One region of the Blautia sp. MCC269 genome, then DNA from elsewhere that is predicted to be linked to it. Evidence: predicted binding sites of a transcription regulator. Region 1 holds the regulator's gene; the other holds the start of a gene.
What was found. The regulator HrcA, encoded in region 1, represses chaperone genes, less so after heat shock. The targets are predictions, from matches to a motif close to TGTTAGCACTCNNNNNNNNNGAGTGCTAACA.

Region 1 (4,436 bases):
TGTCAGCTCATCAAATTTAGCTCTTGTAAGGTTCATATCGAAATGCTTCGGTCCCTCAGCTGTAGCTGTGATGAACGGAAGGTTGATGTTTGTTGTTGTTGCGGAAGAAAGCTCTTTCTTAGCTTTCTCAGCTGCCTCTTTCAGTCTCTGAAGAGCCATCTTATCGTTGCTAAGATCTACGCCCTCTGTTCTCTTGAACTCGGAAAGCATGTAGTCTGTGATTTTCTTATCAAAGTCATCTCCACCAAGACGGTTGTTACCAGCTGTGGAAAGAACCTCGATAACGCCATCACCAATCTCGATAACAGATACATCAAATGTACCACCACCAAGGTCGTATACCATGATCTTCTGCTCTTTCTCATTGTCAAGGCCATATGCAAGAGCTGCTGCTGTAGGCTCGTTGATGATACGTTTTACATCAAGACCTGCGATCTTACCTGCATCTTTGGTAGCCTGACGCTGAGCATCGTTGAAGTAAGCCGGAACTGTGATAACTGCCTCTGTTACTTTCTCACCAAGATATGCCTCTGCATCCTTTTTCAGTTTCTGAAGGATCATTGCGGAAATCTCCTGTGGAGAATATTTCTTGTCATCGATGGTTACACGGTAATCGGTACCCATCTCTCTTTTGATAGAGGAGATTGTTCTGTCTGCATTTGTAACTGCCTGACGTTTTGCAGGCTCACCTACCAGACGCTCTCCTGTTTTTGTGAATGCTACAACGGATGGTGTTGTTCTTGCGCCTTCTGTATTTGCGATAACTGTCGGCTGTCCACCTTCCATTACGGCTACACAGCTGTTTGTTGTACCTAAGTCAATACCAATAATCTTTCCCATGATTTTTTCCTCCTGTTTTAGTCTGTATCTGTTAAAATAAAGTTTGTTGTCAGTTAGTTTGCAACCTTTACCATACTGTGGCGTACTACGAAATCCTTGTAGGTGTAGCCCTTCTGAAATTCTTCCACCACGATGTTCTCTCCAACCTCTTCATCCTCCACATGCATCACTGCATTATGGAAATCCGGGTTGAATTCCTTTCCCACTGCTTCGATCGGCTTCACACCAAGCTCATCCAGTGTTGTGGTAAGCTGCTTGTAGATCATTTTCATTCCATCTGCAAAAGCATCGCCTTCCTGTGCCTGTGCAAGACCTCTTTCGAAGTTATCCACAACCGGCAGGATCTTTTCAACGATCTCTTTTGCGCCGATGATGTACATGCTGGATTTTTCTTTTTCCGTTCTTTTACGGAAATTATCAAATTCAGCCATGGTACGCTTCAGGCGATCGGTAAGTTCCTCCACCTTCTGCTCAGATTTATCTTTTTTCTTCTTTCCGAAGAAGGAAGTTTTTGATTTTTCTTCTTTTTTATCCTCTGAGGCAGCTTCTTCGCCTGGAGTATTATTTTCTTCCTCCGGCAGATCTTCTCCCTCCGGTGTCAGGTTTTCTTCTTCCTGATCTCCGTCAGTTACGGGGATTTCCTTCTCCGCTTCCTGCTCTTCGGATGTTTTCTTTGTTTCCTCCGACACTTTTTTTCTACCGCCTTTCTAAGTTTTCTTCTTTTTCAAAACGTCATCCAGATGATTCTTCAGTTCCTTCAGACTGTCCACTACATTCTCATAATCCATTCGTTTGGGACCGATGATCCCGATGGTTCCGTACATTCCGTCTCCCAGTTCATATCTGGCAGTTACAATGCTGCAGTCCTTCATGGTCTGGATTGGCATCTCATCACCGATGTAAACCTGAATTCCTGTATTCTCTCCATCTGACATCTGTTCTTTTACAAGATCGGCAAGTTCATGCTTCTCCTCAAATGCGGAGATCAGCTCCGTTGCCTTCTCTTTATCGGCAAGCTCCGGATACTTGAAAATGTTAGTTGCACCTGAAGTATAGATCTCCATATCTTCCTCTTCCACATGAATGGTGGCTGCCACTGCATCCAGAACCGTTGCCACCACACCGCTGTGGCTGCCTGCCTGTTCCTTCAGTCTGGCGATCATCCCAAGGTTGATATCCTGGATTGGAATCCCATTGAGATTGGTGTTAAGAAGAAGATTCAGTTTCAGGATCGTCTGGTCGTCCATTTCCTCATCCAGATTGATGATCTGGTTCCGGACTGTGTTGTTGTCACTGACAACCACTGCCACAAGCTGAAGCTCGCTCATCCTCGACAGCTGGATGAACTTGACCTTGTTGCCGCTGTACTGCGGAACGGAAACCATGGTAGCATAGTTGGTATTGGAAGCAAGAACCTTCGCAACCTTCTTAAGCACCTTATCCATCTTATCTGTCTTCTCAATGATCAGATCTCGCAGCTCTGCGACCTCCGCTTCCTTCTCCTTCATCAACTCATTGACGTAAAGTCTGTAGCCCTTATCTGAAGGAATCCTTCCTGCTGAGGTATGAGGCTGGACGATATAGCCCATATCTGTCAGGTCTGACATTTCATTTCGGATCGTTGCGGAACTGACATTGAGATCCGCATACTTGGAAATGGTCCTGGAACCAACCGGTTCTCCGGTTTCCATATAGGTCTTGATGATTGCTTTTAAGATTTTTTGCTTGCGCTCATTCAACACCTCTTCCATGAATCCATCTCCTTTCCTTTTTATTCTTTCCTGACGGATGTTGATTCTTTTTTACATCTGTTAGCACTCATTTTAGTGGAGTGCTAACATCTACAGTCTTTAAGATATCACCATGTAAAATATTTGTCAATATGTTTTGAAAAAAAGTTCTTATTTTTTCAAAACAAAAAAAGCATCAGTACGATGCTTTTTTGTAATACTGGTCTATGCAGTTCTGTGCCCCGGCAAAAAATTACGCTTCTGTTTTCTGTCCCAGCATATATTTCTGAAATTCCGTTCCCATGGACGAAACGGCTTCTATGGAATCGGCACACAGTGGTCTTGCTTTCAGCTTATAATCTTTCAGATATTGCCGGATCATTTCAATGCCATCCAGATCAAAATTCTTATCCTCGATCACATCCAGTCTTGCCGGACACATTTTTGTCAGCTGTCCGTAATTTTTACTGGCCTCATATCCGGACACATACTGAAGGAACTTCAGAGCTGCTTCTTTATGATCAGAATTTTTATTCAGTACATACTGCCAGGTTGCGATATTGGTCACCTTCTCGTCAAATTCCGGAAATGGTGCCATATGGATCTTATCTTTTCCATACACGCCTGCATTCTGAAAAGTACTCAACACACCGGTATACATAAACATACATCCATACTGGCCGTTTATAAATTTTTCATTCAGCTGGTCATGCTGGTCGATCAGATTCTCCTCTGATATCATCCCTGTATCCAGCATTCGCTTCATATATTCTGCCGCTTCTCTTGTTTTCGGATCCGTCCAGTCTGTATAATCTCCTCCGAAAAAATCGACATACTCGCTGATACTATTATATATGTAAGAAATCTCCCATGCATCCCCATATGCATATTTTCCCGTATTCTGAAGCTTTTTTTGAAGGATCTCAAGATCACTGAGACAGGAGAGTCTGTCCAGACCAGCCTGATCCAGCAATTCCTGGTTCACCCAGAATGCCATGATATCCATCCTGAACGGTACCGAAAAAATATGTCCGTCTGACATGCATATTTCTTTCAGGTATTCCTGCAGAAAATTCGCCGCTGTCTCCTCTGTCATAACCGTATCTTCCAACGGAAGAAGAAATCCCTTATGTTTAAATTCGGATATCATCTCATCATTTACTGTGATCAGATCAACAGAATCATCTCCTGATGTCAGAAGAGTTGCTATTTTGGCCTGGCGATTGTCCGCATTGGCCGGACATTTTTCAATATGGATCTTTATTCCAAGATCTTTTTCCGCCTGGCTGATAAAAGAATCAAAGCCTTCTGTGCCTGCATCCACATGAAGGATCGTCAGTTCCTGTCTGTTCTCCGGCACAATATCAGATGCAGCCTCCTTCTTCTGGACTCCACATCCTGTCACTGCCAGAGCCAGGGCAAATACCCCGCAAAATACCTGTTTTTTCAATCTCTACCACCCTTTTTATCTGGGCCATCTATCCTCTTTTGACATCAACGGCTGGAACGGTGCATGAGGAAGTGTCTGATACCAGTACGCTACACTTGCCACATCATCCTGTCGTTCAAACAGGCCACGGTATCCGACGCCTATCTGCTGAATCGTAACGCGAAGATCCTCTTCAAAGCAGATTGGATCCTGTAAATGCCATCTGTAAAAGCCTCTCATTGGCGGGCAGTCATCATTATGATAAAAATTGTGGATCAGCTCGTCATTGGCAGAATAATACGGATATCCCAGATACGGCGTGTTATAATTCTGTTCCACGGTTTTTCCATCCACCTGTTTGGCAAAGCTCCAGGAACCACCAAAGTAATCTTCCGTTCCTGTTCCACAGATGGTCGGATACTCCTCATCTCCGTCAA
Region 2 (4,436 bases), on a different contig from region 1:
ATGAGTGAGGATCCACAACTTTTTCAGGAATTGTTGAATGAATATGAAGTGATCCGGAGTAAGCTGAAAGTGGAGATTACTGAGGTTGGAAGGTCTGAACTGTTCAGTGATCTGATTGGACTGATCACTCGGATATCTGATTATATTTTCAGAAACGAGGAGAAAGTCCGGAAAGGAATAGGTGAGGTTATGGGCGGACATGTTCTGGAACTGGAATCTGAGAAAAGGGCAAGACTGCTTAAGGAAGCTAAAGAACAGGCTGAAGCATTAGGGCTAGAACGAGGGATGGCGCAAGGAATGGCGCAAGGAATGGCGCAAGGAATGGCACAAGGAATGGCGCAGGGAATGGCCCAAGGTGAGGAGCGTCTTAGCGTTCTGATCAACAGGCTTATCCTTGATGGCCGGGGTGATGAGATTCAGAAGGTTGTTACGGATAAAGAAATGCGTGAAGCCATGTATAGAGAATATCAATTATAAGCAGAAATTATAAAGAGGAAGTCATAGGGATATCAATGTCATTTATGAAGCATTGGTTGATATATGGCTTCTTCTTTGTTTGCAGATTTAGTGTGATATGAGTAAGTCCCCCGCGGGTTGTTGTTTTTTTGCAACCCAGGGAGGACTTCATTGATCTGGTTAAAATTTACAATACAGAATATCCATAGCTGCTGACAATGGCATCGATCTTCTGGCGGTTTTTGCACAGTGGGCAGTTGTCGGAGCGGTAAGAGTGATAGTCAGGGATGTCTCTGGCCTGGAAAATAGAGTGGACAGGGAGGGTAGCTACGCTGTCTACGCTACTGTAGATGGCTGCGACTCCGCGGATCTTGCCACCGTAATAGAGAACACTTTCGATGGCACGGTTCAGTGTGGAACCGGTGGTAATGGAACCGTTGAGGATGAGGATGTTTTTACCATTGATCATCGGCTCATAGTTGTCGCGGAAGATCATCTGTCCGGTGCTGTTGAATTCCGGTGTGATGACGTAAATGGTCTGATGAGCGTTCATGGAAAGTACACCGGCCTTGGTCAGTTCTTCGGCGAGATAGGCACCGATCACTTCAAGTCCATCCATGCAGACGATGGTGTCTACCGGAATGGATGCTTCATAATTTGCTGCGAGAGTGGCTGCGATACGCTGCGCTTCGGAGGATCTGGATTTCATGGTGGTGAGGTCCAGATAATGTGTGATATGAGACTGGGAAGTTACGAAATGTCCCGGAATCATTTTCAGCTGAATGCGGCTGTCACTACGTGCATAGATTTTAATCATTTTGTCCTGATCCATAATAAAAACCTCCTGTCATGATCGTGTTTTACGTGGCTGTTCAGGAGTATTGTCCTGAAAGATTGCGAAACAGATTTATTTAATGTGCATATTATACCATTAATTTCAAAAAAATGGAATAATGTACTGCAAAATATACAAAAAATATTCTGAAATACCAATAACTTTGTTAAAAAATACCCGATATTATGAATTCTTTGACAATGAGAATGCAGCGAAGTGGAATGCGAATGGCTGGTGTCAGGTATAAAAAGAGGAGGAGGGGAATCCCTGTGGATTCCCCTCCTCCTGTGAAAGTGAGTCATCGTTATCCTTCGATAGAAATGTATTTATCAGCTTCGATTTCCTGTGCTGCTTTCTTTGGAATAGAAAGTTTCAGGACGCCGTTTTCAAATTTGGCATGAACTTCATCGTTCTTTACACCATCCCCAACATAAAAGCTTCTGCTTGTACTGCCGGCGTAACGTTCACGGCGGATGTAGTTGCCCCTCTTATCCTGTTCGTCTTTGTCAAGGCCTTTGGCAGCGGAAATAGTAAGATATCCGTCTTTCAGCTGTACCTGTACTTCATCTTTCTTAAATCCAGGAAGATCTACATCCAGTTCATATCCTTTATCTGTTTCACGTACATCGGTTTTCATGATATTTTTGGCATGTTTGCCATAAAGAGGATTCTTACCACTAAAGAAGTTGTCTCTGAATCCAAAATCATCCATCCAGTCATCAAATAAGTTTTCTCCAAATACACTCGGGAACATCATAAGTCATTTCTCCTTTCAAATTGAAACGCCGTTCCGGTGGATCAAGAGATCCAACTGTTGTCGGTATATCGTTACCACTTTGGGTTATTCCGCAGTGGTGATTGTTTGGTTATTCTGAACATCCGGAAGCTCTTTTTTTATCTCTTCCTTTGTTCTATATGTAATATAACACTTGATGTTAGCAAAGTCAATAGGTGAGTGCTAAAATCACAATTTCTTCACATTTTCCCTTAAATGAAATAGTAATTTCCACAATTAGTCCTTTACGTTCTTATATTGAAATTAAGGGTGGAACTTAGTCCTGCAATAAGGTATCAAAAACAGGAGTGAGGCCTGACATATTTACAAATGTCTAATATACGAGTCACGGGTTGGATGAAAAATAGCAGAGACGAGTTTTACAAAGTGAACATTCTGCAATGTTATAAAAACTTTAAAGCATAGAAAAAAAACAAAAAATCAATATAATAAAGCATATAGATAAGTAGTATGAAAGAAAGCTTCCCATATGTTGTTTGGGTTTGTACAGATAATAGAAGGAAAGCGCTAAATAACAAGAACAGAAAGTGTGAAATGCTTATATCTAACAGAAGCAAGGAAGTCCCCTGCAGGGTTGTGAAAAGCAATCAACAATAAGCAGCGGGCAGGGACTTGCTCATATCAGGAGGAGAGAATAATGCAGAAAACATATGCAGATTTTAAACTTGGTGTACCGGATTATGTAACGGTGGAAACAGAAGATGAGAGACTGGTATGCCAGGGTGGGCAGCCGATCGTAACTGCCGGTGCAACTACCGTAGAATTTCAGGATGCGGGTGAACATGAGGATATATTTGTCACCTCAGAAGATGCAGTAAGATGTGTAAAACTGAGATGGAATTACAAGATCCCGAAATCCGCCAGATTCCTGGGAGATGCCTGGGAACGTACCTATGGTGATGTGGAATGGCATGGAATGAGCGGCAACCGTTATCTGCCATGGTATTTTTTGGCGAAGCTTTCTGAGAAAGTCCTCTGCTTTGGTGTAAAGGTCCGCCCTTCCGCTATGTGCTGCTGGCAGGCAGATACCAAGGGAATCACATTATTTCTGGATGTTCGCTGCGGTAATACAGGCGTACAGCTGAAAGGAAGAAAACTGCGTGCCGCACAGATCGTCTGCATGGAATCAGAAGGAGCAGATACTTTTGAGACTGCACAGGAATTCTGTAAAAAAATGTGTACAGATCCGATCTTCCCGGAATTTCCGGTATATGGAAGCAACAACTGGTACTATGCTTACGGCGACAGTTCCGAAGAGGAGATCTTAAGTGATACCGATTACATCCTGAAACTGACCGAAGGGGCGAAAAATCCTCCGTTCATGGTTATTGATGACTGCTGGCAGGAGCACCACCGCCTGGATGAATACAATGGTGGCCCATGGACAAAAGGTAATGCCAAGTTCCCGGATATGAAAGGTCTTGCAGACAAGCTGAAAGAAAAAGGTGTCCGCCCGGGTATTTGGGTACGTCTGCTTCTTAATGAGGATGAGAACATTCCGGACGAGTGGCGGATTTCCTATAATGACTGTCTCGATCCGTCCCATCCGGACGCACTGGCATATATCCGAGGAGATATCGAGCGTATCTGCGACTGGGGATACACTCTGATCAAACATGATTTTTCAACTTTTGATCTCTTTGGGAAATGGGGATTTGAGGCGAATTTAAGAGACAATTCCATGGAAAAATGGCATTTCTACGACCAGACCAAAACCAGCGCAGAAATTGTAAAAATGCTTTATCAGGAAGTTTATGATGCTTCCCGCAGCAACGACGCAGTGATCATCGGATGCAACACCATCGGACACCTGGGCGCAGGCCTGATGCACCTGAACCGGACCGGTGATGATACCAGTGGACGTATCTGGGAGCGTACCAGAAGAATGGGAGTAAATACACTGGCATTCCGTCTTCCACAGCACAATGCTTTTTATCATATTGATGCAGACTGCGTCGGCATTTTCGGAATGATCCCGTGGGATAAAAACCGCCAGTGGGCAGATGTTCTTGCAAAGAGCGGTACACCATTGTTTGTGTCCGCAAAACCCGGAGTCTTGAATCCGGAAGAATTTGAGGAGCTGCATCAGATCATGCTGCGGGCATCAGAACAGAAAGAGCATTTTGTTCCACTTGACTGGGAAGAGATCGACTGCCCGGAAGTATGGGGAGAAAATGGCGAGACCATCACTTACGACTGGTATGACAATGAAGGTCCGACCATGGATGCAACCGTGGAATACTACAATGCAAAGGTAGTTGTTCCGTAAATCCGAAGAAGGGATTCAGCAATCCAGAAGATCCTCGGCATGATGATATTTTTCCCGGTATTCCCGGGGCGTCATGCCGG

Region 2: a site for HrcA is predicted at 2,225-2,255, ahead of GPK88_RS02830 (Hsp20/alpha crystallin family protein). Genes of this name have one in related genera too.

What each region holds. Positions count from the first base shown of each region.
Region 1 covers NZ_WQQE01000038.1:87,829-92,264, forward strand. The annotation lists gene dnaK (molecular chaperone DnaK) at 1-840, opposite strand, end outside; gene grpE (nucleotide exchange factor GrpE) at 894-1,529, opposite strand; gene hrcA (heat-inducible transcriptional repressor HrcA) at 1,548-2,591, opposite strand; gene GPK88_RS11885 (ABC transporter substrate-binding protein) at 2,824-4,020, opposite strand; gene GPK88_RS11890 (glycoside hydrolase family 172 protein) at 4,036-4,436, opposite strand, start outside.
Region 2 covers NZ_WQQE01000008.1:157,947-162,382, reverse strand. The annotation lists gene GPK88_RS02840 (FliH/SctL family protein) at 1-477, shown strand, start outside; gene GPK88_RS02835 (phosphoribosyltransferase) at 644-1,288, opposite strand; gene GPK88_RS02830 (Hsp20/alpha crystallin family protein) at 1,596-2,048, opposite strand; gene GPK88_RS02825 (glycoside hydrolase family 36 protein) at 2,725-4,356, shown strand; gene GPK88_RS02820 (AraC family transcriptional regulator) at 4,372-4,436, opposite strand, start outside.